4 regions of the Mesorhizobium sp. P160927 genome follow, and region 1 is predicted to be linked to each of the others. Evidence: riboswitches for the same ligand, from Rfam matches in the RefSeq annotation. Region 1 holds a riboswitch; each other region holds the start of a gene.
What was found. A riboswitch is a leader RNA that binds a small molecule or an ion and turns the genes downstream of it on or off. The one in region 1 is predicted to bind cobalamin.

Region 1 (7,384 bases):
CGCGGCGAGATCGTCGTCGATGGAATTGCGCAAGGGATGCCAGAGGCCGCGCCGGCGCGCCGACAGGAAGCGCTCGGCAATGACTTTGGCGGCTGCGGGATTTTCGCGCAGGATGAAGGCGCGGACGTCCGCGTCGCCAAGATAGGCATCGTGCACAGCCTCGATCAGCGCGCCTGAAATGGCATGGGTGGTCTCGGCGAAGCCGACCAGCCGGTCGACGGTTTCGGCGAATTCGGAGGCGCCGCGCGGGCCGTGCCGCATCTGGCCCGATATGAAACGTGAATTGAGGGCACGGGCGCGTACCACGCGCGACACCGCCTCGCCGACCGATCGCGGTTTCGGCCTGCGCGGATCCGTGGTGTCGAGCACGATGACGTCGGCGTTCCTGCCAAGTGCGGCCAAGGCGGCCGAGAAGCCGCCGATGAAGGCGACGTCGGCGGAGCCTTCGAGAATGTCGCGGCCGGGGTCGTCGCCGGTGTGGACGAGAAGATCGGCCTGGGCGATGCGGCCTTCAAACGCTCCAGGTGCCGAGACGCCTTCGCCGCCGGCACCGCCATAAGCATGCGAGGTCGCGTCGAGATAGGCGCGGCCGATCTCTTCCCGCGCCGTCCAGTCGCCGCTCGACAGCATGTCCTCGACGCCGGCGCCGTACGTGCCGGGCGAAGTGCCGAAGATCCGTGGGCTGACCTTGCCGTCGGCGCGGGTTTTGGCGGCGAGCGGGTTCTCCGAATCGTCCTCGTCGCGCGCGGCAACGGCGCTGGCGGCGGCGTCGATCAGCGCGATCTGGGTCGGGAACATGTCGCGGAACAGACCTGATATGCGCCAGGTGACGTCGACACGCGGGCGGCCGAGCGCAGCCGGGGGCAGCACCTCGATGCCGGTGATGCGGCCGGTGGCAGTGTCCCATTGCGGTCGGCAGCCGATCAAGGCCAGGCCCTGCGCGATCTCCTCGCCGCCGGTGCGCAGCGATGCCGAGCCCCAGAGATCGATCACCAGCGAACGCGGCCAGTCGCCATGCGACTGCATGTAGCCGCGCACCACTTCTTCGGCCGCCGCTTTGCCAAGATCATATGCGATCGGTGTCGGCATGGTTCGCGGATCCGAGGTGAACAGGTTGCGGCCGGTTGGAAGCACGTCACCGCGGCCGCGCGCGGGTGCGCCGGCCGGACCCGCCTTGACGTGACGCCCATCGAGCGCGGCGAGCAGGGAGGCCTTCTCGGTGCCCGCGCTTTGCCGGCGCATGGAGTCTGGTTCGTCGTTTGGGACGCGGCCGTAGATGTGCAGCCCGTCCTTGATGGCGAAATCCTTGAGGTCGCAGAGCCAGGCGTCGATGCGGCGCAGCGCTTCGTCGGGCGCGTCGGTCTTGGCGACGCCGGCTTCGGAGGCAAGGCCGGTCTTTTGCGCGGTTTCGACAATCAGCCTGGCGAGCCGGTCCCGGCGACGGCGGTCGAGCCCGTCGGCCTGGGCATATTCGTCGACCAGCCGTTCGAGCTCGTGCTGGTCCTCGTCCAGCCCGGCGTCTGCCAGCGGCGGCGGCAAATGGCCTAGGGTGACGGCGGCAATGCGCCGTTTGGCCTGCGCGGCTTCGCCGGGGTTGGAAACGATGAAAGGATAAATGACTGGTAATGCGCCGGTGACGATCTCGGGAAAGCAGGTTTGCGACAGCGCGACGGTCTTGCCGGGCAGCCATTCCAGCGTGCCGTGGGCGCCGACATGGATGAGAGCGTGGGTGCCGAGCGATTTGCGCAGCCACAGGCCAAAGGCGATCAAGGCATGGCGCGGGGGGAGGGTCGGATCGTGGTAGTCGGCGCGACGATCGGCCGAGCGGCCCCGGTCGGGGGCGAGTGCCACGGTGACATTGCCGAAATGCGCGGCGCGGACGGGGAAGTGGTGTTTGCCTGATAGCGAAGGTGTGTGCGAGGTCTCATTTTCCGCTCTGCCCCACGCAGCCTTTACCGCGGCAATCGCCGATGTCGGCAACTCTTTCGAGAAGTCGAGATAGTCATTCAACCCCAGCCCATCACTGCCCCGCTCCAGCATCTGCAACAATTCACGCGGCGTTTGCGGAATCCCCTCAACGGCATAGCCATGTTCGCTCAAGTCGTGCAGCATGGCCAGCACGCTGGATGGCACATCCAGCCCGACCGCATAGCCTGTGCGGCCAGGTGCACTGGGATAGTCGGGGATGAGGATCGCGAGCTTGCGCTCGTCCCGCTTCGTCTCCCGCAGCCGGATGAAAGCCGAGACTCGACCCGCCACTTGCTCTACCCGATCCAGTTCCGGCCGGTTCGCCAACGCGCGATGGCCAAGCGCCGGATCGATATCGCTCTCGGCCTTGAAGGAAATGGCGCCGGCGAGGATGCGGCCGTCGAGTTCGGGCAGCACGACATGCATGGCAAGGTCGGCTGGCGCCAGGCCGCGCTGGTTGTTTTCCCAGACGTCGCGGCGCGTGGTGGCGACGATGACCTGGAAGACGGGCACGCCGGCGCGGTCGAACAGGGTTTCGACGCCGGGTTCCGCGCCGGATGCGAAAGCGGTCGCGGTGACGATCGCGGCGGGTTTCAGCGATGCGATGGCATTTTCGACGAATGCCAGCGACGCCGGATCCTTCAGACTGGAAACGAAGATCGGGACCGGTGCCAATCCCCTGGAGCGCAAAGCCTCGGCCAGCGCGTCGATCGGGACGACATCGGCGGCAAGCAGCATCGATCGGTAGAAGAGAATCGGGATAATGGGAGTGTCGCTATTGGAACCGGCCGGCTCCTCCGCGACCCCCAATCCAGCCTGATAGTACCCGGCCTTCGGCACGCTGACCGGGTTGGCGACGGGCGTATCCTGTCCGGCCAGGCCTGCCAGCTTGTGCACCAGCGCGCTCATATTGGCCGGGCCGCCCTCGCGGAAATAGCCGAGCAGGCCGTCCAGTTCGGCACGCGGCAGCGTCGAGGCTTCGACCAGCCTGAGATCCTCGTCGTGGCTTTCGCCGGGAAGCAGCGCCAGTTTGATGCCGCGTTCGCGGGCAATCACCGCCAGTTGGTCGCAGCCATAGCGCCACCACTCGTAGCCGCCGAGGATGCGCACCAGGATGATTTTGGCGTGGCGGGCGACGGTGTCGATCCAGAGGTCGACGGACATGGGATGGCGCAGGTCGCGCAGTGCGGCCAGCCGCATCGAGGGCAGGCGACCGGCATCCGCCTTCCACGCCGCAGCCAGTCCGGCGAGATCGCTGTCGGTGAAGGATAGGGCCACGATGTCCGCCGGCGCCTGCCTGAGATCGACAGGCTCGGCGAGGTCGTCGAGCGAGGCGGAGGTCGTCGTGAGGATGTGCATCGCGGCCCGGCCTGGAAATCAGCCGGCGAGGATACGTTCGATCGCAGGACGGTTCAGCCCCTTGGGGCCGATGACGACGAGGCGCGATCGGCGGTCGTCCCCGGCGGTCCAGGCACGGTCGTAGTAATGATTGACCCGCGGGCCGACGGCCTGCAGCAGGAGCCGCATCGGCTTGCCGCCGACCTCGACGAAGCCTTTCACGCGCAGCACGTTTTCCTGTTCGGCGGCGGCGGCGACGCGCTTTGCCAACTCGTCGGGATTGGCGATCGAGGGAATGTCGACGATGAACGTGTCGAAGTCGTCATGCTCGTGATCGAATGCGCCGTCATGGTGGGACTTGCGGTTCTCGATGTCGTCCTCGACGGCGAGACCGAGCCCGAGCAGCACCGAGGGATCGACCTTGCCATGGGACGTCGGCACGATCTTCACGGCGCGGGCGGAGTGTTCGTTGACGATGGCCTTGGCGCGAGCCGAGCCGGCGGCGTCCATCAGGTCGCTCTTCGACAGGATGATCAGGTCGGCGCAGGCGATCTGATCCTCGAACACTTCCTCGACCGGATCGTCATGGTCGAGGCTCTCGTCCTGCGCGCGCTGCGCCTGCAGGGCGTCCATGTCGTTGGCGACGCGGCCTTCCGCCAGTGCGGGGCCGTCGACCACGGCGATGACGCCATCGACGGTCACGCGGCTCTTCACCGTCGGCCACTGGAAGGCTTGGACCAGAGGCTTGGGCAGAGCGAGGCCCGAGGTTTCGATCAGGATATGGTCGACCTTCGGCGTCAGCGACAGGATCTTGTCGAGGGCCGGCACGAAATCGTCGGCCACGGTGCAGCAGATGCAGCCATTGGCCAGTTCGACGATGTTTTCCTCTGGGCAGGTGTCGATGCCGCAGCCCTTGAGGATCTCGCCGTCGATGCCGATGTCGCCGAACTCGTTGACGATGATGGCAATCCGCTTGCCGCCCGCGTTTTCCAGGAGATGGCGGACCAGCGTCGTCTTGCCGGCGCCGAGGAAGCCGGTGACGACGGTGCAGGGAACGCGAGACAGAGATGTTGTCATGATCAGTCTTTCAGCATGTCGAGGGGTGGAATGCGGGCAACGAGGCCGCGCTTGAGGCTATCGGGCCTGCCCCGCCAGGGAATGAGGCCGTCGCTCGAGGTGGCGAAGAGTTTCGCGCCGGTGACGAGATCGGCGCCGCTGGTCGTGGTCAGATCGCCGAACACATAGCTCCAGCAGCCGTCGCGCAGGATCGCGGCGCTGAGCCGGCGCTTGCAATTGCCGAGGCATTCGACCGTGCGGACGCGAATCTTCTCGGCCAAGGCGGCTTGGCGCGTATCTTCAGCCAAAAGTTCGCCGGCCCGGGGACGGGCGTCGGAGCCGGTCTCGTCGCGACAGGAAGCGCAGACAATGACCGTGATGCCGGCCAGGGAATCATCCCCGCCGGACGAAATGTCGGTTGTTTCAGCCGAAAAGCTGCTGTCGCGATCCAAATCAGGCTCCTTGCCCGGAAAACCCGCCAGGCGATCGGATTATTGCATTCCAGACGGCAGGTCTCCTGGCTCGCGGGTCATCGCCTTGGTAGCCGCCTTCCCGGGACAATCCCAGTGGCTTTCGGCCTTGGCTCTTCGCTCACAGTTGCGGGGACAGCCGCGGATTTGGGATTTTCAATCCCGCACCGCATTCCCTCTTGGCTCCTCCCTTTGCCGAGAGGAGACCGTCTGGATGGGATTTAGGCTCTTGCAGGCAGCGGTGTCAACGCGAGCTTACGACACCGCGATGTCGGACAGCGCCGGGCCGAGATCGCCGACAGGGGTTATTTCCATGCGCTCAAGGCCAAGCCAGCCCTGCATCTGCTTCAATTCCTCGAAGAGCTGGGCGGCGGTTTCGGGCGGTGCGTCGGGCTCGGGGTAGGCGGCATGGACGCGCAGGACACTGGCCGGCCGGTCGGCCTTGAGGTCGATGCGCGCCACAATCCTGTCGCCGAGCAGGAAAGGCAGGACATAGTAGCCATATTGCCGCTTGTCGGCCGGCGTGTAGATTTCGATGCGGTAATGGAAGTCGAACAGCCGCTCTGAGCGCGAGCGCTCGAAGACGACCGGATCGAACGGCGCCAGCAGGGCGCGGGCCTCGATCTTGCGCGGCATACGGGCGTCCTTGTGAAGGTAAGCCGGCTTTTCCCAGCCCTCGACACGGACCGGCAGCAAGTCGCCGAGTTCGACCAGTTCCTCCAGCCGGCCTTTCATGTCGGCCGGCGAGAGTCGAAAATAGTCGCGCAGGTCGCCTGAAGTCGCCACGCCATGGGCACGGGCGGAAATGCGCAGCAATTCGCGATGCGCGTCCTCAGGCGTCGGTACCGGCAGATCGAGGATCGGCTGCGGCAGCACGCGCTCCGGGAGGTCGTAGAAGCGCTCGAAGCCGCGTCGGTGCGCGGTGGTAATGCGCCCGGCCCAGAACAGCCACTCGAAGGCGTGCTTGGCGTGGCTCCAACCCCACCAGCCGCCGGAGCCTTTCTGGCCTTCGAGCGCCGAAGCGGCGATCGGCCCGCGCGCGACGACCTCGCGGTAGATCTCTTCTATATAGGCGGCGTGCTCGCGGCCCCATTTGGCCAGTCCCGGATACATTTCATCGCCTTGCTCGGCGCGCTGCATGCGCCAGCGCATCAGCGGGTAGGTCTCGACCGGCAGGAACGAGGCTTCATGCGCCCAATATTCGAAGACGGTGCGCTTGCGCGTCACGGCGGCGTTGTCGAGCAAAGCGAGGGGATAGGGGCCGAGACGCGAATAGAGCGGCATGTAATGAGCGCGCACCACGGCACTGACGGAATCGATCTGCAACAGGCCGGTGCGGGACAGAACGCGGGCGAAATGGCGACGGTCCGGCGTGCCGGCGGGGCGGGGATCGAGAAATCCCTGGGCGGCGAGCGCGATGCGCCGGGCGGCGGCAAGCGAGATCTTTTCCTTCATGCGGATGCGTCTCTGATGGACCTGTCTGGCACATTGCTGGGCGTGATTCCCATCCATGCTAGCAGGGTTTTGGCGGCAACCGCGTCAGGAGAGAAAAGTGGAGTTTAAAGCGAAGGAAATCAAACAGGAGCGGATGGGACCAGTTTCTCCCGGAATGCCGTCCAGAGCGGAGTTTTGAACAAGGTTTGACTTGCTTCGCTGGAAGTGCTGCGCTAACCCTCGCCGCGTTGCAGCATAGGCCCCTTAAAACGGTTCAGCGGTTAATCTGTCACGCTTCCGCATTAAGGTTCGGTGCTGTAGTCAAAGTGGATTGGCGCCAACGGAAAGCCGCTGCATGAACGCACTTCTCAGTTCGTACCTGCCCATCGTCCTGTTTATCGGCGTGGCACTGGTCGTCGGCCTGGCGCTACTGGCGGCCCCGTTCCTGGTGGCGTATCGCAACCCCGATCCTGAAAAACTTTCCGCCTACGAGTGCGGTTTCAACTCGTTCGACGACGCCCGCATGAAATTCGACATCCGCTTCTACCTGGTGTCGATCCTGTTCATTATATTCGACCTGGAAGTAGCCTTCCTCTTCCCCTGGGCAGTGTCCTTCTCGAAGATCGGCATGCTCGGTTTCTGGTCAATGATGGTGTTTTTGGCAGTGCTGACCATCGGCTTTGCCTATGAATGGAAAAAAGGAGCGCTGGAATGGGATTGAACGACAGTTCAGGCACCCTCGTCGCGCCGAAGCCCAAAGGTATTATCGATCCCAACACCGGCAGGCCGGTGGGGGAGGACGATCCCTTCTTCCTCGAAATCAACAATGAGCTTGCCGACAAGGGTTTTCTGGTCACCTCGACCGAGGCGCTGATCACCTGGGCGCGCAGCGGCTCGCTCATGTTCATGACCTTCGGTCTGGCGTGCTGCGCGGTCGAGATGATCCACACCTCGATGCCGCGTTACGATTCGGAGCGGTTCGGTGTCGCGCCGCGCGCGTCTCCGCGCCAGTCCGACATCATGATCGTGGCCGGCACGCTGACCAACAAGATGGCGCCGGCGCTGCGCAAGGTCTACGACCAGATGCCGGAGCCGCGCTACGTCATCTCGATGGGTTC
Region 2 (7,384 bases), 3.5 Mb from region 1:
GGGGCAGGGTTCCAGCAGATCGTCGTCGATGTGTTCGACCATCATCATCAGGGAATAGGTAAGCTCCAGAGCGGGGTCGGCGTCAAAGCATGCAATATCGGCCTTGAATCGTCCCGCGGGCGAGACATCGTCCGAATCGAGGAACGACACGAGCTCGGTTTCCGGCGTGAGCAGTCTGAGACCAGCGTTGCGGGCCCGCGTCACGCCCATGTTCTCTTGCCGGAAAAGGCGAATGCAGGCGTTCTCGGCCATCATTGAACGCACGGCCTCCGCCGACCCGTCGGTCGAGCCGTCGTCGATCACGATGATGTCGAGATCGGCGGCATCGTGCTGCCGCACGAGCGAGCGCAGCGCCGAGACGACATAGCGCTCGCGATTGTACACAGGCATGATCACGCTGAGCTTCACCGGGCGCCTCGTGTCAGGAAATCCTCGATTGTGCCAGCGATCTCTGCCGGGTCGGTGCCGAGGGACAATCGGAAGCACGGCAGGTGGCGCGCCAATTCGCTGAAGAAGCGAAAGCCGCTTTCGCGCTCGCCCGGCATCTGGGCGATGCCGGACGGCGCCAAGGCAATCATGGCATCCTTGCGCGACATCGGCATAATCGAACTTGCTCCGCCTCCGCTGATATGTGGCACCACCAGCGCGACGATGTCCAGCATGGCGGGCACCGGCCGAGGCGCGACATCATGAATATGGAACGTGTGCTTGCCTTGCCAGTTCAGCGGGCCTTGCGTTAGCCGCTGCCGCAGGCCCAGCCGAGCGAAACCTTCCGTGTCCTGCTTCAACGTCGAAAAAAGGGGGCGCGCGGTCACGCCGTCGGTGAGATCGATCAGCACATAGTCGTCGCCGACACTGTCGAGCCCGTTAAGCAGGCCGGCGACGACGGTGCCGGATTTCCCGGCCCCGCCCGAGCCGGCAAGCAGAATACCCTTGCCGTCGATGCCGAGCGTGCCGGCATGGGTCAGCCGCATGCCGCGCGCGGCATATTCCCAGTGCAGGAAGGCGCGCAGCGGTGCTCCAGGCTCCCAGGGCGGAAAGGCATCGGCCGAGGCCATCAGTTGCACGCCGACGCGGCGGTGCGGATCGTAGACTTGCCAGAAATCCAGGTCGTGGAAATGGTGCCCGCGCAAACCGGCTTCGGCGAGCTGTTTGGCAAAACCGTGCTCGGTGAAATGGGCATCGCCCCAGTGCGCCGGCTCCGGGATGCCGTCAATGCCGGGATGCGCGATGAAGATGCGACCCGTGGACGGTGCCGGCTGATCATGCCCGGCCTCGACAAAAGCATGGTCCAATGCATCGGCAAGCACGCCGTGACCGAGATGCGCGGTCAGTTCAAGCCAGGGCAGGCGAACCTTTCGCATGGTCGGATAGCACGCGGCCGCGCCTTCAGCGGCGGCGATGAGATACCGGGCGTAATCCGGCAAGGTTTCGAGCGTGACGCGCGGCATCAATCGCCTTCCATCACGCTGCGGCCTCCCCGTCAGGAAGCCTGCTTGACCGCCGGCCAGCCGAGAGGCTCCTCGACCTCGTGGATGGGATCAACGACGATCAGGTCGGCGAGGTCGTCGTGAATGCTCACATTGAGCGGCTCGTTCGTGGCGGCAAGCTCGGCAGGCAAATCGCCCGGCAAAGGCCGCGCCGCCGCGTCCAAGCGCACCAGCAAACCCAATTCGAGCAATTGCGATATGAAGTGTTCGAGTTCGGCCTGGCCTATTGTCGAGCCGCCGGCGCTCAGTCCGACCAGGGCCTGGGCGTCCGCGCCGGATGAAAGCGCCTGCCACACCTTGCTGCCGGAATCGGAAAAGCCGAAATATTTGCCATTGGCAAGATTGAGCACCACGGCCTCGCCATCGAAAGATTCGAAAACGATATCCCGGCTCGCTACCGCATAGGCGTGGGAATCATGCGTCATTGTTGCCCCGTCCTGCATTTCCTGCCCGCCAGCAGGACCGCTTCCACCGACAACGCCTGTAAACTTTCAGGTCTTCCTTGGCAAGGTAACCTTTGCCGGCAAGGCGGGACCATTTCCGGGATCAGTCGAAAGCGGGGCGGATCAAGCCTCGATTTCAAGCGGCGACAATGGCTTGGAACAACAGGCCAGGATGAAGCCATCATCGATCTCATGATCGAGGATGCCGCCATTGTGGCTCATCTCGACGCTGCCGGAGACTTTCTTCACCTTGCAAGTTCCGCACAGGCCGAATTCGCAGGCAGCCGGTATTCGCACGCCCGAGGCGCGCGCCGTCTGCAGCACGGTCTGGCCGGCGACACAATCGGCGTCGACATCCGAAAGCGCGAAGCGGATCGGCGTCGCGGCTTCGACGCAAATCGCCCCGCCCTCTTCAGCCGGCGAGGCAAACGGCGCCGGGATTTCCCCCACCGCCGGCGCGGCAAAGCTCTCCTGATGGTACTTTGCCATGTCGAACCCGGCGGCCTCCAGCATGCCGCGCACGGCGCGCATGAAGGGGTCGGGGCCGCAGCAGAAGATTTCGCGTTCGCGGAAATCGGGCGCCAGGAGCGGCAGCCGGATGGCGTCGATGCGGCCCATATGGCCGTACCAGCCCTCGCGGCTCGACCGCTCCTCGATCATGAAGCCGAGCGACAGGCCCGGCATATGGCCGCCGAGCAGTTCGAGTTCCTTGCGAAAGATGATCTCTTCAGGGCGCCGCGCGCAATTGACGAATCCGACATCGGTCCATGGCGCGCAGTCATTCAGCCAGCGCAGCATCGACATCATCGGCGTCACGCCCGAACCGGCCGAGATGAACAGGTATTTCGCCGCCGGGTGGCTGTGCAGCGAAAAGTCGCCGCCCGGTCCATAGGCCTTGACGTGCGAGCCGGGCGTCAGGTGATCGAACATCCAGCGTGTGCCGACGCTGCCCGCCTGCGCCTTCACCGTCACCGCGATCGAGAATGGTCGCGACGGCGATGATGACAGCGTGTAGGTGCGCATCAGCGGGCCGTCCGGTGTCGGCAATTCCAGCGTCAAGAACTGGCCCGGCTTGTAGCGGAACCAGGTCTGGTTGTCCGAGCGGAAGGTGAAGGTCTTGACGTCGGGCGCCTCGTCGCTGACGCCGATCACTTCCAGCACCTGCAGCCTGTCGTTCCACGGCGCCATCTGGTCGAGATGGCGATAGAGGCCAAGATCAGTCATGGCGTTCATCCCTGCATACCTTTTCATTTTGCGCATGTCGTGATCCCAAAACCGATGCACGGTTTGGGCGAGATGCGCTAGGCGACACTGCGCAGAGCGGGCCGGCCGTCTTCGGAAAGCCGTGGGCCGATAAAGCGCGCGTACCAGTCGACGAACTGGATGACGCCGCCCTCGTGCAGCTCCGAATAGGGACCGGGCTCGTAGGCCGGCGACAGGATGCCGAAGGCGTTTTCCTCGACGATGCGGCGGTCCTGGTCGTTGGTCTCGGTCCAGACATGGGTGAGTTCGGGCAGATCATAGTCGACGCCTTCCACCGCATCCTTGTGGACCAGCCATTTGGTCGTCACCGCTGTTTCCGTGGCGCTGACCGGCAGCACGCGGAACGTCACCGCATGATCCACGAGGATATGGTTCCAGGTTGTCGGGTAGTGGTAGTGCATTAGCGTGCCGATCCGGTCGGCCGAGACGCTGTCGGACAGGTTCCTCTTCACGGCCCGCTTGCCGGTCATCGTGTAGCTCTGGGCATCGCGCAGCAGCGGCGCGCGGGTGGCGCGGTATTGTCCGGCCGGGTCGATCCGAAACTTGCTGGGCAGGCCAACAGCTTCGCACTTCGCCCAGTGGGCCAGCATCTCCGGGTCGTTGTCGGCGCCTTGCACGCCAGTCACGGTCGGCGCTTCCGGGAAGGTCTTGCACAGCTCAGGGTGGTTGCCCGCGCAATGGTAGCATTCGCGGTTGTTTTCCCAGACCAGCTTCCAGTTGCCCTTCTCGATGATCGTGCTCTCGAAGGCGATCTTGGCCTCGCTCAGCCGGTGCGGCTGGAGATAGGGCTCGATCATCGCCCGCATCGGCGCGAAGTCGGCGGGCTCCTTGGCCAGGCAGATGAAGACATAGCCGGCGACGCTTTCGCAGGCGACCGGCTTGAGCCCGAACTGGCTCTTGTCGAACCCATCGGCCATCTGGCGGGCGAACAGCAGCCGGCCGTCGAGTTCGTAGGTCCACTGGTGATAGGGACACACCAGCTTGGCGGCCATGCCCTTGTCGGTGTTGCAGACGCGGCTGCCGCGATGGCGGCAGGAATTGTGGAAGGCGTTGATCTTGCCCTGCTGATCGCGCACCAGCACGACCGGATAATCGCCGATCTGCACGGTGATGAAGCTGCCCGGCTTGGGCAACTCGCAATCATGGCCGATGAACAGCCAGTCGCGATACCAGATCAGCTCCATGTCCAGCTTGAAGTAGTCAGGGTCGGTATAGAAGGGCTGTTCCAGCGAAAGGCCCTGTCTGCGGCCGTTCAAAAGCCTCAGCATGTCGTTGCGCGCGTCCATGTCCTGTCCTCATTTTCAAGGACTGAACTGGTGGTGATGGAGGAAGGACTGGGCGCAAGCCGGCGAAAGCCGGACAACACCATCCGCCCCTTGACCGCCCACCGCGATCAGTCGAGTTCTAGCGATCTCGGGCTGGTTTCCGGGCTCTGGAGTGGTCCTCGCGGACCATCGCGACACCTTCCCAGGCTTTCGCCCAGTGGTCTCCCGTTGCGACTTGAACTCCACCACCGTTGCGGGGGCAGCGCCGGAATCTGACCGGCTTCCCAATTCTCCGCTCCGTCGTCACGCAGCGGCACCTGAGATGGCTTGATCTAATCACGACAGGGTTTGCGACATCGGCACGAAAGCGACATCGCATCCATGCGGCGCGACACGCATGCGGGATCGTCCCGGCATGGTTGCCGCAGGGGGAATCGCCTCTTCTCGCCAGGCGCGCGCGGGCACCGTTTTCGACCCTCAGCCGGCCGGAAAAGGGTTAACGGTTTCGAAAAGTGACTATTAGCACAGTCTAAAATCGAACCGAACGGTTCGTTTCTGTTGACGGTGCGTGCAGGACGGTGTGAACGCCCAGCCCTCCGACACAGTTGGTGATCGGGTCGTCATCTTAGTCAACTACTTGATATCGAACAGAAAAATAAGACATGTAGAAGGCGTTGGTACAATTTCAAGTAGCAGAGTCATGGTCCACGCTGAACAACTTCGTGATTGGAAACGGCAAGGGGGCTCTCCCACATCGGGGCGGTCCGAACGACGCGATTTAATCCAAGACACGCCGCTAGACGGACGGGAAAAATACTGGAGTACAAAAATGAAAAAGATCATCCTCACTGCCGCCGCCCTTCTGGCGATTTCCGGCAGCGCCTTCGCTAGTAGCGACCATTATGGTTCGAACGCCGCGACCCCCGCGGCCACTGTCGACAGTTCCTACACCGCTTCGACCAAGAAGTCGGAGCCGGCTGCCCAGACGCCTGTGACGGGCGCCGACCACAACCTCTTCGGCAACAATTAATAACCATCCCCGGCACGCGGCGGGTGAACCTGCCGCGCCGGTGGACCCTACAATTCAGGAGTATTAAAATGAACAAGATCCTCTTTGCTGCCGCCGCCGTTCTGGCTCTCTCAGGCAGCGCTTTCGCCGGCAGCGACAACTATGGCTCCAACGGCGCCAACCAGGCTGCTGCTGCCTCCACCGACAATCCAAACACCGCGTCGATCGGCAAGTCGGCTCCGGCCACCTCGGCGCCTGTCCAGCAGGGCAGCGACCGCAACCTCTTCGGCCATTAATGGCCTCCCACGGCCGGTGGGCTTTTGCCCGCCGGTCCGCGGGACTTCCAAAATTCAGGAGTTACCTAAAATGAACAAGATCCTCATTGCCGCCGCCGCCGTTCTGGCCGTCTCCGGCAGCGCTTTCGCCGGCAGCGACAACTATGGCTCCAACGGCGCCAACCAGCCCACTGCTTCGTCGACTGTCAATGTCGATACGTCGCATACGGGTGCGATCCGCAACAGCGATTCGCCTGTCTACAAGCTGCTCAATTCGACTGGCGACGTGCAGAAGCCGGCCCATCAGGGTGCCGATCGCAATCTCTTCGGCAACAACTAACCAGCCTGTGCAGACAAAAAGAGCGGCGGGACATGCCCGCCGCTGCTTTTGTTTTTTGCGTTACCGGTACGGCCGTCTTCAGGCCGCCTTTGCTTCCGCTTCGTGGAGGGCAAAGGAGCGACCCTCCGCATCGAAGATATGGAGGTCGCCGGCATTGGCGGTCAGCCGCAGCGTCGAGCCGCGCTTGACCTCGACATTGCCCGGCAGCTTGGTCACCAGCGGCAGGTCGGCCCGGCCGATATCGACATAGACCAGCTGGACCTCGCCAAGCTGTTCGAGATAATCGACGCTCCCCTCGAACAGATAATCCGCACCGCTGGCGATCGCGAGATCTTCCGGCCGTACGCCGAAGCTGACCGCCGCTCCCTTTGCCGAACCAGGTGTCGCGATCGGCACCGTCGCCTTTCGGCCGCCGACATGGCTGACGATGGTCGGGTTGCCCGTCTTGTCGACCGTCGCCGGCAGGATGTTCATGGCCGGCGAGCCGATGAACTGGGCGACGAAGAGGTTGCCTGGGTTCTTGTAAAGTTCCATGGGCGTGCCGACCTGCTCGATGTGCCCGTCCTTCAGCACGACGATCCGGTCGGCCAGCGTCATCGCCTCGACTTGGTCGTGCGTGACGTAGATCATGGTCGTGTTGGGCATCGATTCCTTGAGCTTGGCGATCTCGATGCGGGTGGCGACGCGCAATGCGGCGTCAAGGTTCGACAGCGGTTCGTCGAACAGGAACACCTTCGGATTGCGCACGATGGCGCGGCCGATGGCGACGCGCTGCCGCTGGCCGCCCGACATCGCCTTGGGCAGACGGTCCAGATATTTGGTCAGCTGCAGGATCTCGGCGGCTTGCCGAACCCTTTTGTCGATCTCGGCCTTGCTTTCCTTACCGATCTTCATCGAGAAGGCCATGTTGTCGTAGACGGTCATGTGCGGGTAGAGCGCATAGGACTGGAACACCATGGCGATGCCGCGCTTCGAGGGTGGCACGTCGTTGACCACCTGGCCGTCGATCTTGAGTTCACCCGACGTGATTTCCTCGAGCCCCGCGATCGAGCGCAGCAAGGTCGACTTGCCGCAGCCCGACGGGCCGACGAAGACGATGAACTCGCCCGATTTGATGTCGAGGTCGATGCCGTGGAGAATGTTGAGATTGCCATAGGACTTCTTCACTTGTCTCAAATTGACATCGGCCATTGGTTTCCTCCAGTGATTCCTCGGATGTTTCAACCTATGCGTCCGAACCAGGCGCCATAGCCGCCGAGTTCGACCGACCCGGTGCTCGCCTGCCCGGAGAACCCGTGT
Region 3 (7,384 bases), 1.6 Mb from region 1:
CTCCTCTTGTCCGTTTCAATCGGGACGAACTGTATCCTCAATGATGATCGTGTCCAAAAATCGGTAAGGCTGCTCCGGACTCAGTCCGCGTCGAGCGGCTCGGTTCCAACCGGCTTGCCGTCCCGCGACAGCCTGATCTTCTCGACCTTGTCCTCGGCGGCCTTCAGCAGCCGGTCGCAATGGACCTTCAGCGCCTCGCCCCGCTCGTAAATCCGGATCGACTGGTCGAGCGGCACGTCGCCCCGCTCCAGATCATCGACGATCTTCTCCAGTGCGTCGAGTGCCTGTTCAAAGCTCATCGCCTTGACGTCTTCGTTGATCTCACCGGTCATCATTCATCCTTTCATCAGTCGCCCGACATGGGCGGCGACCGAAAATGCCAATCCCTGCAGATCGTAGCCGCCCTCGAGCAGGCTGACGAGCCGGTTGCCGCCGTGGATTGCGGCGCGCTGCATCAGCTGGCCGGTCGCCCAGTCGAAATCGTCCTCGGTCAGATTGATTTCCGCCAGCGGGTCGCGATGGTGCGCGTCGAAGCCGGCCGAAATGACAATCAGATCCGGCGCGAAATTGTCGAGTGCCGGCAGCACGCGCGACAGGAACGCATCGCGAAACACCTCGCTGCCGGTCCGAGGCGCCAGCGGCGCATTGACGATGTTGCCCGCGCCGGTCTCGCTCTTCGCGCCCGTGCCGGGATAAAGCGGCATCTGGTGCGTCGAGCAATAAAGCACCGAGGGATCGTCCCAAAAAATATCTTGCGTGCCATTGCCGTGATGCACGTCCCAGTCGACGACGGCGACGCGCTCGGCGCCGTGCTTCTTCTGCGCGTAGCGGGCCGCGATTGCCGCCGTGTTGAAGAAGCAGAAGCCCATGGCAGTGGTCTTTTCGGCGTGGTGGCCGGGCGGACGGGCGGCGACGAAGACGTTGTCGGCGCGGCCCGCAAAGACGTCGTCGACGGCGGCATTGGCGGCACCGATCGCCGTAATCACCGCCTGCCAGCTTTTCGGGCTGGCGGTGGTGTCTGCGTCGATGCGGGCAATGCCTTCGTCGGGGATGGCGGCGCGGACACGCGCGACGAAATCGGCGGGATGCGCGTAGAGGATGGTCGCTTCGTCGCCTTGCGGTGCCTCGACGCGGTCAAGCGCGGCAAAAGCTTCGTCGTCGAGCACGCGCTCGATGGCGCGCAGGCGGTCGGGCCGCTCGGGGTGACCGGGCGGGGTGATGTGTTCGAGAAAGATCGGGTGCGTGTAAAGACGGGTGGCCATGCCCCCTATCTAGTGCCCCGGCGCCGTGATGGCCATGCGTTGCGGCTTGATCGCTGGGGAAAATCGAACCTGCGTCCATTCATGTCGCTGCCGGCATTGGAGTCGTCGGCCCTTCGGAGTAAGACTGCCGCTACTGCCTGGTGCCTGCCGGTCTGTTTGTTTTAGCCGCATTCCGCGACGCCAAGTGTTTGCACTTGGCTACAAATGCCCTGGCGGGAGAATCGGGAACACGGTTGAACTCCGTGGCGTGCCCAACGCTGTGAGGGGGACCGCGCCGGTAGATGCCACTGTCGATGACGGGAAGGCACCGGACGCGGGTTGATCCCGAGCCAGAAGACCGGCCTGGCAGGCATCGTCATCCGCATGGTCAGGCGGATGGCATCGATTGCAATCGCAAGGGGACACGCGATGCGGGAAGCCATGACCGCTCAAATGGGCGATGGATTTGACCAGAGTGCGCGCGACGCGGTTTACCGTGCCATGTTTACGCGGCGCGACGTCCGCAGCCATTTTACATCGGAGGCGATCGACGACGAGGTGCTGGCGCGGCTGCTGCTTGCCGCCCACCACGCGCCATCGGTCGGCTTCATGCAACCCTGGAACTTCATCGTCATCCGCGATGCCGCGCGGCGGGCGGAGGTGCGCGACCTGTTCCTGGCCGCGCGAGAACGGGAACTGCCTGAAATAGAGGCGGAACGGCAGGCGCTCTACCGCAAGCTCAAGCTCGAAGGCGTTTGCGAAAGCGCGCTAAACATCTGCATCACCTGCGACCGCGAGCGCTCGAAAGGCTCGCCGCTGGGACGCTGGCACAATCCGGAGATGGATCTCTACAGCACGGTCTGCGCGGTGCAGAATTTCTGGCTGGCCGCGCGTGCCGAGGGCGTTGGGGTCGGCTGGGTCAGCATCATCGAGGCGCAAGCGCTGAAAAGCCTGCTGGCGATTCCCGATCACGTGACGCCGATCGCCTATCTCTGCGTCGGCCGCGTTTCCGAGTTCGCACCGAAGCCGGACCTCGAAACGCATGGCTGGGGCCGGCGGCTGCCGCTGCCCGAGCTGATCATGAGCGAGACTTTTCGCGGGCAAGGCGAAGCGCCGCTCAAATCAGCAGTGGCGCGCCTCGGCACCGTCGCCGGTGCGCCCGCGAGCCCGGCCGATCAGCTCGTCGCGCCGGCCGTGCCCCAGCGCGAACCGCCGAAAGTGGAGAGCGCCTTGTCCTTGAGTTCCCTGAACTTCGACGAAGCTTCGGCCAGCCTGGCGTCCCAGGCGGCATCGGGCACCTGACCCTCGATGGTCTTGAAATAGACCTGCATCAGGCAGGCAATGGCGAAGGGCTCGATGAAGGCCGCCTTGAAAGCCCAGGCAAAGACGATTGCCAGCACGAAAGCCCAGCCGGCGAGCTGCCCGGGCATGACGTAAAGAATAGCGGCTGCCGGAGCGAGCATCAGCAGGAAAATCACGAACGACACGGCCCACATGATGACCGCCAGCCAGACGGCGTTCTTGACCATGGTCTTACCGTTCTGGGCGTAGAGCACGACGCCTTGGCGCGCGGTTTCGAACGGCGAGGACGAATTGATGCGGATGTTGTAGCCAAGAATGATCTCGTCGACATAGGTCAGCGACAGGCGAATCACAGTGTTGAGGAACGAAACCAGTCCGCTCAGGCCAGGAATAGGCAGGAAGGCCGCGATGCCGCCGAGCAGGCCGGTGATGGCGCGGATGGCGCCCTTGACCAATTGGTCGACAACGAAAAGGATGTTGGCCTCGGCAAAACGCTCGGTCACGATCTCTTTTGCGTAGGCGATCTGGTGCTGGCCGTCGGGAACATCATGGCCGTCGATCAGATGCACCATGACGGCTATATGGCCCGCTTTGACGACGTAGAGGATGTATTCGCGGATCCAGTAGACGGCGATCGAGACGATGCCGAAACCGACCACGCCGCCCCACATCGCAAAAGACAATGGTCCGTCGGGATCGGTGGAAATATGGCCGACGCCATAGCCGACGGATGCGCCGGTGCCGGTTGCCATGATGTAGGCCAGCGTGATGCCGAAATAGACGATCATGCGAAAGACAATGAAAGGCCAGGTCCGCATCATGATGGACACCGACCTGCCGATATCAAAATCCCACATGCCCGAATCTCCCCTCAGAGATGGCTGCCGAGGATGCGCTCAAACCGGCTATTGTCAATTGCAGGTGGTGGCGGGACTGCCATGGAGGTTCATCTTGAAAGCGCTTCCGGCTTTTTCAGCAGGCCTTCGAGCAATTGCTTGAACGCGGCCACCACCATTTTCGAGGTCCCTTCGGGATCTGGCGAATTGGCGATCCGCTGCGCAGCCTGGCTGCTCGCCCCATTGATCAGCCGCGCTGCCGACTCCGGATCGACGCCGGGGACGACCACCCCCTCCCCTTGCAGCGCGGTCAGATGATCGGTCATTGAACCGACGCAGGCATTGGCATTCGACCACTGTGCCGGATCGCCCAGCACAGCCGGACCATCCCGGAACATGATGCGCTGGATTTCCGGCTCCAGCGCCATTTCGATATAGGTAGTGCATTCGTCGACGAAATGCTGCCAGCGGGTCGGCGCCCGCGACGCGACCTCATTCACCCGGCCCGCCATTTCCGCGTCGATTTCGGCGATAACCGCCTCAAGCAGCCCCTTCTTGTCGCCGAAGTGATGATAAAGGGCGCCGCGCGTCAGCCCGGCCGACGCGGTGAAATCATCCATCGACGCTTCGGCATAGCCGATGGTGCCGAAAGCCTGGCGCGCCGCGGCAATCAGCTTGGCGCGTGTCTCGGCGATCATCTCCTTGCGCGGTCGATGCATGCTTCCGGCCTTATCTACATACGCGTCGTATGCCAATTGACATACGCGGCGTATGCTCTATTTAACACTTATACGTCTCGTATGTAATTGTGGAATCGCCCCTCGTCGAGGAACAGAACCATGCAAAACCCCTATTCGGAAATCTTTCGCGCTCCCGGAGCCAGGGGCTTTGCCGCCGCCGGCTTCATGGCGCGCCTGCCGATCGCCATGGCGCCAATCGGCATCGTGGCGATGCTGTCGCAGACGCGTGGCGAATACTGGCTGGCGGGCGCGGTTTCGGCGACTTTCGCCTTGGCCAATGCCTTCCTGGCGCCGCAAATATCGAGGTTGGTCGACCGCCTCGGCCAGACGCGGGTCGTCGTACCCACCACCATTATCTCCGTGCTTGCTTTCGCGGCCCTGATCGCATCGGCCAATCAGGACTGGCCGGTATGGACGCTGTTCGCGTCGGCGCTGCTGGCCGCGGCAATGCCAAGCATGCCGGCCATGGTGCGGGCGCGCTGGACCGAGATTTTCCGGGGCCGGTCCGAGATGAACACCGCCTTCGCCTTCGAGTCGGCGGCGGACGAACTGGTCTATATCGCCGGCGCATCGCTGTCAGTGGGCCTCAGCGCCGCGCTGTTCCCGGAAGCGGGCGTGCTCGTCAGCACGCTGTTCCTCGCCTTGGGCTCGACAGCTTTCATCCTGCAGCGTTCGACCGAGCCGCAAGTGCGGCCGGTGGACCATGGCTCCAGCGGCTCGGCAATCCGTCTGGGGCCGGTTCAAATCATCACCTTCGCCATGATCTTCATCGGCGCGACCTTCGCGACGACGGAGGTGAGCACGGTGGCGATCACCAAGGAACTCGGCCAGCCGGGCACTGCCAGTCTCGTCATCGGCGTCTATGCGCTGGGCTCCTTCGTGCTCGGCATCATCATCGGCGCGCTCAACCTGAAAGCACCGCTGCAGCGCCAGCTCGCCATGGCGGTTGCCTTGGTAGGGCTCGGCACACTGCTGCCGCTTACCGCCAGCACCGTGCCAGCGCTCGCGCTGACTGTCTTCATCAGCGGCGTGGCGATCTCGCCGACCTTCATCACCGCCTTCGGCCTGATCGAACGGCATGTTCCTGAAACGATGCTGACCGAAGGCATCACCTGGGTGACTACAGGCATCGGCATCGGCATGGCGCTGGGTTCGTTCGCCGCCGGCGCGGTGGTGGATGCCTTCGGCGCCCAGAACGGGTTCTGGGTTTCGGTGACGTCAGGTGCTATCGCACTGATCACTGTGCTGCTCGGCCAGCGCAGCCTCGCCACCCACGAATGCGAGTTGGAAGGATGCGAGGCGGCAATCCCGGCCGAATGACAGGGCAGGGTTTGTCGAGCTCAGATGATCTCGGTCTTGGCGATGTGAATGCCAAAACCCTCGAGGCCGACATAGTGGCGTTCGCGTGAGGCAATCAGATTGATCGAGGAAATGCCGAGGTCCTTCAGGATCTGGGCCCCGAGACCGATCTCGCGCCATTCGCTCTCGCGCCGGCGCGCCTCTTCATGGTCCTCGCGGTCGCCTGGCGCCGGCCGGTTGCGCTCCTGATGGGCGACGCCGACCGAGCCTTCCCTGAGATAGACGATGACGCCGCGCTTGCGTTCACCCATCGCCTTCATGATGCCGTCGAGCCGGTGGCTGGTGCCGAACACGTCGGTCACCACATCCTCCGAATGCAGCCGCACCGGCACCTCCTCGCCGTCGCGGATGTCGCCGAAGACGATGGCGACGTGATGCATCGTGTCCCAGGGCAGCGTGTAGGTGAAGACCTGCGCCTTGCCACCCAGCGTCTCGATGTCGGAGCAGGCGACGCGCTCGACCAGCGTTTCCTTGCGTTGCCGGTAAGCGATCAGGTCGGCGACCGATACCTGCTTGAGGCCATGCTCCTCGGCGAAGGCCGCGACCTGCGGGCCGCGCTTGACGGTGCCATCATCGTTGACCAGTTCCGAGATCACGCCGATCGGCGGCAGGCCGGCGAGCTTGCACAAATCGACCGCCGCCTCGGTATGACCCGAGCGCATCAAGACGCCGCCCTCGCGCGCGATGAGCGGGAAGATGTGGCCAGGGCGGACAAAATCGGAGGCGCCGACATTGCCGTTGGCGAGGTTGCGCACGGTCAGCGTGCGGTCGTCGGCCGAAATGCCTGTCGTCGTGCCATGCTTGAAGTCGACGCTGACTGTAAAGGCGGTGGTGTGGGCCGAATCATTGTCGGCCACCATCGGCGCGAGGTTCAGCCGCTTGGCCTCCTCGCGCGGCATCGGCGTGCAGACGATGCCCGACGTGTTGCGGACGATGAAGGCCATCTTCTCCGGCGTGCAATGGACGGCCGCGACGATCAGGTCGCCCTCGTTCTCGCGCCCGTCATCGTCCATGACGACGACGATCTCGCCACGTTCGAAGGCCCGAATGGCTTCCACGATCTTCTTCTGGTCGTAAGGCATAAAGCGCTCGTTTCACTCGATGGAACAGGGAGTAAGGGAGTAAGGCAGTAGGGGAATAGCGAAAAGAAAAAAACGACGCGTCGGCGGACCGGGCAGCTTACTCCCTACTCACCTACCTGTCTGTCCTCGATGCCGCAGATAGTGGTCGGCAATGGCACAGGCGACCATGGCCTCGCCGATCGGCACGGCTCGGATGCCGACGCAGGGGTCATGGCGACCCTTCGTCATCACTTCGACATCCCTGCCGTCCTTGTCGATCGATTTGCGCGGCGTCAGGATCGACGAAGTCGGCTTCACGGCAAAACGGGCGACGATCGCCTGGCCGGTCGAGATGCCGCCCAGGATGCCGCCGGCGTTGTTGGACAGGAACACCGGCTTGCCGTCATTGCCCATGCGCATCTCGTCTGCATTCTGTTCGCCGGTGATGCGGGCGGCCTCGAAACCATTGCCGATCTCGACACCCTTGACGGCGTTGATCGACATCAGGCCGGAGGCGATGTCCTGGTCGAGCTTGGCGTAGATCGGCGCGCCGAGGCCGGCAGGCACACCGTCGGCGACGATCTCGATCACCGCGCCGACCGAGGAACCGGCCTTGCGGATGCCGTCGAGATACTGCGTAAAAACAGGAACCGAAGCCGGGTCAGGCGTGAAGAACGGGTTCTCGGCATCGCCGATGAAATTCCAGTTCCAGTTCGCGCGGTCGATGGACTTTTCGCCCATCGACACGAGCGCGCCGCGCACCACCATGCCCGGCACCACTTTGCGGGCGAGCGCGCCGGCAGCGACCCTGGCAGCGGTCTCGCGCGCCGAGGAGCGGCCGCCGC
Region 4 (7,384 bases), 2.5 Mb from region 1:
ATGGTGCAAGAGATTGCCAAGTCTTCCAGATGCTATCGACTTTCTCAACGATGGCTGGAAGATCGCAGTGACCGAATCTTCGAAGCGCACTCAGTGCGTGCTTTGCTACATCCAACCGGTTGCCGAGCAGGGATACTCCTCCTCCCTGAAGTCCAATCGAGAACAGCGATCACTTCCAAGAGGGTCCCAGCTCAGCCGCGAAAACAGGTGTCAGACCCCGACCCTCTCCCTCAGCTGATCTAGCTCAGGGCGTTCATGATCTGCAGATCGCATAATGGCTGCGTGCACGACGCAGGAAGACCATTTATGAAAATCCTATTCAGAACGATGGCTGTCACCTTGCTGGCACCCACCGCCTTTGCTGCGGATTCGATCCCCACCGACCTCAGAGATACGGCATTGGCCACCTTCAGGGCTTTGCCATCCACCACGCCGACAGTCGCCAACAACCCGATCACCCCGGAAAAGATCGCTCTCGGCAAGGCACTGTTCTTCGATCCACGCGTCTCGGCGTCAGGCGTCTTGTCGTGCAACTCGTGCCACAACCTGGCCACCGGCGGCGACGACAATCACGAAACCTCGATCGGCCACGGTTGGCAGAAGGGACAGCGCAACGCGCCGACTGTACTGAACGCTGTCTTCAACATCGCCCAGTTCTGGGATGGTCGTGCCGAAGACCTGAAGGCTCAGGCGAAGGGACCGGTCCAAGCCGGGATCGAAATGGCCAATACACCGGGCCAAGTCATCGCCACGCTCAAGTCTATGCCGCAATATGTCGAGTGGTTCGATGCAGCTTTTCCGGCTGAAGCCGATCGGGTCACCTTCGACAACTTCGCCAAGGCGATCGAAGCCTTCGAGGCGACACTGGTCACACCGGCCCCGTTCGACAGCTTCCTGAATGGTGATGAGCTTGCTATGACTCCCGAACAGAAACAGGGCCTGGCGCTTTTCATGGACAAAGGCTGCTCGTCCTGCCATGCCGGCATCAACGTTGGTGGGGAAGCCTATTACCCATTCGGCCTCGTGGAACAGCCCAGCGCCGAGATCCTGCCGGACAAAGACAAGGGACGATTTGCGGTCACCAACACAGCCGATGACTACTATGTTTTCCGCGTGGCGCCGCTGCGCAACGTTGCACTCACCGCGCCATACTTTCATTCGGGCAAGGTTTGGGATCTGAAACAGGCCGTCGCCATCATGGGGACCACCCAGCTTGGCGTAGTATTGGCGGACGAAGAAGTTGATCTGCTTGTTGCCTTTCTCAACTCGCTGACCGGAGAGGCACCCGAGGTCGCCTATCCCATTTTACCCTCCGAAACGGCGACAACGCCCCGGCCCGTAACGCAGATCTCAGGAAAATAAAGGGCCAACTGGCTGCGGACGTCGCAATCGAAAATGATTGCGGCTTTTACTTGGGCCACACGAATTGCCACGTCCATCTCCGAATTGGCGGGAGGCTAGCAATACCCGAAACCTGCCACTTCGCCCGTCGTCTGCGCGAATCAACTGGGGAAGCGGACAGACGCGCAGCATCATGTATTGTCGCCGCCTGAGCGAACGCGCCAAGCAGTCTACTTTGAGAAACGACGTGTGTACGATTTGTTCGACGCGCGGGGCCGGTATGTTCCCAAGCACCAATACTATAGCGTAGTATCACATTTGTATTTCTGCGGATGAGGACACGTGCCGCAGGAAAATTGCACATTTTCGCCGTGTGGCTTATTTCCAAGAGTGTGATCGGTTTGGCACATTCCCGGCCGACATCCGCCAGCCGGCAACTCCCCACACCGTGAGGAAGAGAAGCCTCACGCCTGCACTTTCTGCCGGAGCGCGCGTGCTGCAGCGACCATGTTAATGAGGGCAGGGCGGACCTCCTCCCATTGCCGTGTTTTGAGGCCACAGTCCGGGTTTATCCACAGTTGGCCGTCGGACAGTCGCTCGCGGGCAAGCATGACTAAGTCCCGAATCTCGCCGACTTCCGGGACGCGTGGTGAGTGAATATCATAGACGCCGGGACCGATTTCGTTCGGATATTTGGAGCTCGTGAAGGCGTCCAACAGTTCCATCTTCGAGCGCGACGTCTCAATCGAAATGACATCCGCATCCATTCCAGCGATCGCGTGAATGATCTCGTTGAACTCCGAATAGCACATGTGGGTATGAATTTGAGTCGCGTCCTTTACACCCGTTGAAGCGATCCGGAAACATTCGACAGCCCAGTCGAGATAGACTTTCCAGTCAGATTGGCGCAGTGGCAATCCTTCGCGAAACGCGGCCTCATCGATCTGGACCATCCTTGCGCCGGATCTTTCGAGATCCGTCACCTCGTCGCGGATGGCGAGCGCGATCTGGCGGCAGGCTTCGGAGCGGGGTACGTCGTCGCGAACAAAAGACCAGTTGAGAATGGTGACTGGGCCTGTGAGCATTCCCTTCACGGGCTTTTCCGTAAGCGACTGGGCGAATTGCCACCAGCGCACTGTCATCGGATTGCGCCTCGATACGTCGCCGAAAATGATGGGGGGACGCACGTAGCGCGACCCATAGCTTTGTACCCAGGCATGCTGGGTGAGCGCGAAGCCGGACAACTGCTCGCCGAAATGCTGTACCATGTCGTTTCGCTCGAACTCACCGTGCACCAGCACGTCCAGCCCGATCTCTTCCTGCCACCGAATTGCAGCCTTGATCTCCTTCTTCAGGAACGTCTCATAGTCGACATAGCTCAGCTGGCCTTTCGCATGAGCGGCCCGCGCCTTGCGTACCTGCGACGTCTGCGGGAAGGACCCGATGGTCGTCGTCGGGAACGGCGGCAGCCCGAGTGAGCCGGCTTGGACTCTGGAGCGCTCGGCAAAAGCGCTCTCCCGTCGCTTCGCGCTGTCGTCAATGCTAACGATCCGCCCCTCAACAAGCGGGTCATGGATCCTCGTGGATGTCACGCGCGTGGCGGCAGCCTCGGCAGACGCTTTCAACGCGCCAGCCACCGCATCTCTGCCTTGGGACAGGGCCCGGGCCAGCAACACCAATTCGTCGGTCTTCTGGGCCGCGAAGGCGAGCCACGACCTGATGTCCGCCTCGAGTTCCGTCTCCATGCGCAGGTCGATCGGCACATGCAGCATCGAGCAAGAAGGCGCGATCTCGACGCGGTCCAAGGGCCAGCCGGCGACGATCGGTTTGATGCGGTCGAGAATGGCGGGCAGGTTCGCACGCCAGACGTTGCGGCCATCGATCAAGCCAAGCGAGAGCACCAGATCCTTCGGAGCGAGCCGACCCACCGTTTCCAGCTGCTCGGGAGCGCGCACGAGGTCAATATGCAGCCCGGCCAGGGGCAGAGAAACCGCGGTTTCGAGATTGTCTCCCAGCGACCCGAAATACGTAGCCAGCATGATCTTCAGCTCGGGCGCGGCTTTCGACAGCTGGCCATAGGCGAACTCGAACGCAGCTCGTTCGTTGGAGTTCAGATCGAGGACAAGCGCTGGCTCATCGATCTGCACCCAGTCGGCTCCCGACAGCTTCAGCCTCTGCAGGAGTTGCTCGTAAACGGGCAGCAGCCGCGGTAGGAGCGCGATAGGATCAAACCCTTCGGCAGGCGATTTCGCCAGCTTGAGGAAGGTGATGGGTCCAAGGATGACTGGGCGTGTGTGAATGCCGAGAGCTTTGGCCTCGAGGAAGTAATCGACGGGTCTCGTCGACGAGAGGGCGAACGTCTGATCATCATCCAGTTCCGGCACAATGTAGTGGTAGTTCGTGTCAAACCACTTGGTCATTTCCATCGCGGTTACACCGGGCCCATGCGCCGCCTCCTGGTGACCAGCGTGTGCACAATCCTCCGTCTGACCCTGGTTGCCGCGCCCCATTGCGAAGTAGATGTCAAGTGGGACCTCGCCGCTATTCCAGCCGTAACGGGAGGGAATGGCGCCGACCATGGCTGCGGTGTCAAGCACATGGTCGTAAAGCGAGAAGTCGTTTGACGGGATTTTCGACACGCCGCGATCGCGCTGCTCTTCCCAGCTAGCGGCACGGAGCGCCTTCGACGTCGCAAGAAGGTCGCCAGCGGACGATGTTCCGGACCAGTAGCTTTCAAGCGCGAATTTCAGTTCTCGCCGACGACCGAAGCGCGGCACGCCGAGCGTTGCTACAGGAATTTGCTGAGAGACAGTCATGTCATACCCCGATGGTTGGGGGCGTCGGTGACAAGGAAGGCGCTAGCAGGCCCGGCACGCCCGGGTTGCAGCGGCCACCGAGACACCCCGCCCGTGGACGTAATTCGTCGTGGCAGGTCTCCTGGCTCGCGGGGTCATAGCCTCTACCCGTCTTCCCGAGGGTATTCGCCTCAGTGACATGAGTGGGGTTGGCTCGCCGCTAACAGTTGCGGGGGCAGCGCCGGCATCGCACCGGCTTCCCTCTTAGCTCCGCTGCGGCAGCGCCGCACGCGAGAACCACGACACGCCAGACAATCACAGCAATCCCTTCTCTTGTCAATGGCGCATAACGAAATGTTTATGTGGTTATGTCATGGCGCTTTTACGCTTATCTAACATTGTGAAACATGGAGTCGTCCATTTGCCGGCGCTGCACCGCTGCCCCATTGTCCAACTAATGGAGGCCGTGCGGAGCCACAACAAGACTTTAACCTCAACCTGAAAAGCGCTACCGCTCAAAGGACGCTGGTGATCCGCGAGCGCCGAGCCAAGGGTTGTGTGCGTCAAGTTCTGCAAAATGGGGCGGCCATGATGCTGGTCATGCGGCTTGGCGCAGAGCGAGCTTCTTGTGCTCGCGCAGGTCGTCCATGTTGATGTATCGGTTGGCCTCCATCCAGTTTTCATTGGTCTCGACGGCCAAAGCCCTGACCAGGCGCAGGCAGCTTTCGGTATTGGGGAAGATGCGCACGACATAGGTGCGCCGGCGGATTTCCTCGTTGAGCCGCTCCAGCATGTTGGTGGATTTGAGATGCTTGTGGTGCTGTCTCGGCAGCCTGAAGAAGGTCAGGGTTTGTTCGATGGCATCCTCGGCCCAGCCTGTCAGGCGCGGATAGCGTGCCGACCATTTGGCAAGCCATGCGGCAAGATCAGCCCTGGCCTCTGCGAGATCGCGCCGGTCGTAGAGCCAGCGCAATTCCTGCAGGCAGTCGTCGCCGTGCTTCCTCGGCAGATGATCGAGCGCGTTCCTGAGGAAGTGCACGTAGCAGCGTTGCCAGGCGGCTTCGGGGATCACCTCGCCGATCGCTGCCACCAGGCCGGCGTGATCGTCGGACACGACCAACTCGACGCCCTTGAGGCCGCGCGCCTTGAGGCCGACGAGGAAGTCCCTCCAGGCCGAGCGGCTTTCGCGATTGGCCATCTCCACGGCCAGGATCTGACGCCGGCCGTCCCAGTCGATGCCGACCGCGATCAGCACTGCCTGGCTCATGACGATGCCGGCTTCGCGCACCTTCTCGTAGCGAGCGTCGAGGATGAGGTAGGCAAAGGGCTCCTGAAGCGGTCGTTCGGCAAACGCCTTCAGGCTCTCGTCCAGCCGTTTGTTGATGGCCGAGATCGACGAGGCCGAGAAGGCATGGCCGCACAGTTCTTCCGTGATCGCCTTGACCTTGCGGGTCAACACGCCCTGCACATACATCTCCGCCAGCGTCGCACCAAGGCCCGCTCGGAACGCTGGTAGCGCTCGAACAGCTCGGTGGAGAAGCGCCCGGCACGGTCCTGCGGAACCCGCAGCTCGAGCTTGCCGACGCGCGTCACAAGGTGCGGCCGTAATAGCCCGAGCGATAGCCAAGCCGTTCGGGTGTGCGCTCGCCTTTCGAAGCACCCAGCGCCTCGTCCATCTCGGCCTCAAGCACCTCCTGCATCACCGCACGGAGCACTTCGTGAAGGCCGTCCGGGTTCGAAAGCAAGATGTCTTTGACGGCAGCGCTGGCGGTCTTAACTTCAGTCTTGGTCATGGTGGCGTTCCTTCGCGGGAATCAGGTGACGTGAACAATCACCAGCCTGCCATGACCGCCCCCCTCTCAGCGAATTTGCAGAACTCTCAGCACACTACCGAGCCAACACCTGCGGAAGGTGTGCGGGATGAGCCCCAACCGATTTCGCGGTGCGGTAGGCGTCACGAGTCATTTAAGGCAGCAGGCAAGGAATCACTGTGTCTGTTGACGGGCTACCCAATGCGTATGTTCTCTCGAAAAGGCTTGTTCGGCTTCGTTCACAAAGTCCGAGAAAGCAGCCTCTGAGGCGACTTCCATAACGCGTCCCTGTATGATCCCAATCTCGTGGGCCGTTAAAGTGTATGAAGACGAAAGCTCGTTGAATTTTTTCACTTGGGTCCAACCCACCATTACTCGAAGCGAAGACGATTAACGGCTATATAGGCCAAATCGCCAGGACAGGGTTGGCTATCCGTAGCAAAATAAGTCCGATGGCAATGACGTATGCAGTTATACCAGCGAACATCCAAGCTCGACTCGCTTTTTTGTTTTTGCTCGCCTTAACTGCATACCAAGAGCGTTGCTCACGAATCCGATGGGTATCGTAGAACGATTTTCGTTCATCCAGCGACAGAGCACGCGTCGCCTCCATCGAGACCGTAATCTGGTCGTTGGCGGCTTCATCTGGCGGGATTCGACTTCCAATATGGTGGTTGGCATCAAGGATCGCGAGCAAATAATTTCGGAAACTCCGCCCTTCGAACCGCAACTTTGTCGGCATCGCCGAACGGTTCCGCCCGCATGCAGTAGCGCCAGCATGAGGTCTTAATGGACTCTGCAAGTGCTCGGCCTTTGTACCAGTCTTGCTCAGGCTTCTTTAAACTGCGAGTGATTAAAACTCCCAGCGAAATCAAGAAAACGAAGGCGTATCCAGCAAAGTAAAGGGGCGTTTGACTCAAGTCGAGAGAAAGGATTGCCGCGACCAGGAGCAACATGTACTCAGCTCGAATGAGCCATAGGAACTCACTTTGCGAGCCAGCGGAGAGCTGGCTCGCAGCACGATATAGCGCAGGGTAATCGAACTTTATTGTCAAGGTACAAGACGACGAATTGCTGCGACAATGGAGGCCGAATTCCAAGCGACCATCTCATCAGCATAGTCAATTACGGACTGCGGCGTTCTCTGCTCCCCCCACCGTTTGATTCCTAAAATCGGCTTGCCGAGGGACCTTGCAAACTCCATCTCGAACTGAATCCCTGTGGTTAACATACATCCCGGAGACAATCACCACGCACTGCACGGGTCGGATTTGGCGCCTCATCGCTTCGGCGAGTTCGGCTTTGCTCATACGTGGGAACGCGTCGTCCACGGGGACGGAGTAATTTGTCCACTCGAAGTTCGACGCATCGTTCAAAAACCTTACCGCACGTTCGTACCGCTCACTGTAGCTCCACGCGTGGCTGATAAAGAGCCGA

Region 2: linked by a shared signal. The riboswitch ahead of AC3CB8_RS06090 (aromatic ring-hydroxylating oxygenase subunit alpha) and the one ahead of AC3CB8_RS22735 (DUF1636 family protein) in region 1 are both predicted to bind cobalamin.
Region 3: linked by a shared signal. The riboswitch ahead of bluB (5,6-dimethylbenzimidazole synthase) and the one ahead of AC3CB8_RS22735 (DUF1636 family protein) in region 1 are both predicted to bind cobalamin.
Region 4: linked by a shared signal. The riboswitch ahead of metE (5-methyltetrahydropteroyltriglutamate--homocysteine S-methyltransferase) and the one ahead of AC3CB8_RS22735 (DUF1636 family protein) in region 1 are both predicted to bind cobalamin.

The regions. Positions count from the first base shown of each region.
Region 1 is NZ_JBYMDW010000001.1:4,658,389-4,665,772, reverse strand. It holds gene cobN (cobaltochelatase subunit CobN) at 1-3,327, opposite strand, end outside; gene cobW (cobalamin biosynthesis protein CobW) at 3,346-4,383, opposite strand; gene AC3CB8_RS22735 (DUF1636 family protein) at 4,386-4,814, opposite strand; cobalamin riboswitch at 4,853-5,058, opposite strand; gene AC3CB8_RS22730 (winged helix-turn-helix domain-containing protein) at 5,088-6,287, opposite strand; gene AC3CB8_RS22725 (NADH-quinone oxidoreductase subunit A) at 6,622-6,987, shown strand; gene AC3CB8_RS22720 (NuoB/complex I 20 kDa subunit family protein) at 6,978-7,384, shown strand, end outside.
Region 2 is NZ_JBYMDW010000001.1:1,195,247-1,202,630, forward strand. It holds gene AC3CB8_RS06070 (glycosyltransferase family 2 protein) at 1-408, opposite strand, end outside; gene AC3CB8_RS06075 (hypothetical protein) at 405-1,451, opposite strand; gene AC3CB8_RS06080 (PqqD family peptide modification chaperone) at 1,484-1,915, opposite strand; gene AC3CB8_RS06085 (FAD-binding oxidoreductase) at 2,057-3,157, opposite strand; gene AC3CB8_RS06090 (aromatic ring-hydroxylating oxygenase subunit alpha) at 3,235-4,482, opposite strand; cobalamin riboswitch at 4,596-4,797, opposite strand; gene AC3CB8_RS06095 (DUF680 domain-containing protein) at 5,291-5,491, shown strand; gene AC3CB8_RS06100 (DUF680 domain-containing protein) at 5,560-5,766, shown strand; gene AC3CB8_RS06105 (DUF680 domain-containing protein) at 5,837-6,085, shown strand; gene AC3CB8_RS06110 (ABC transporter ATP-binding protein) at 6,164-7,276, opposite strand; gene bglA (beta-galactosidase BglA) at 7,306-7,384, opposite strand, start outside.
Region 3 is NZ_JBYMDW010000001.1:3,008,605-3,015,988, reverse strand. It holds gene AC3CB8_RS14500 (exodeoxyribonuclease VII small subunit) at 81-332, opposite strand; gene AC3CB8_RS14495 (histone deacetylase family protein) at 336-1,262, opposite strand; cobalamin riboswitch at 1,441-1,622, shown strand; partial or broken gene bluB (5,6-dimethylbenzimidazole synthase) at 1,626-2,300, shown strand; gene AC3CB8_RS14485 (hypothetical protein) at 2,417-3,400, opposite strand; gene AC3CB8_RS14480 (TetR/AcrR family transcriptional regulator) at 3,490-4,098, opposite strand; gene AC3CB8_RS14475 (MFS transporter) at 4,219-5,439, shown strand; gene ribB (3,4-dihydroxy-2-butanone-4-phosphate synthase) at 5,460-6,560, opposite strand; gene aroC (chorismate synthase) at 6,669-7,384, opposite strand, start outside.
Region 4 is NZ_JBYMDW010000001.1:2,129,367-2,136,750, forward strand. It holds gene AC3CB8_RS10405 (cytochrome-c peroxidase) at 307-1,362, shown strand; gene metE (5-methyltetrahydropteroyltriglutamate--homocysteine S-methyltransferase) at 1,806-4,157, opposite strand; cobalamin riboswitch at 4,252-4,453, opposite strand; partial or broken gene AC3CB8_RS10415 (IS256 family transposase) at 4,735-5,929, opposite strand; gene AC3CB8_RS10420 (SLATT domain-containing protein) at 6,122-6,319, opposite strand; gene AC3CB8_RS10425 (hypothetical protein) at 6,345-6,689, opposite strand; gene AC3CB8_RS10430 (DUF4231 domain-containing protein) at 6,628-7,047, opposite strand; gene AC3CB8_RS10435 (TIR domain-containing protein) at 7,069-7,384, opposite strand, start outside.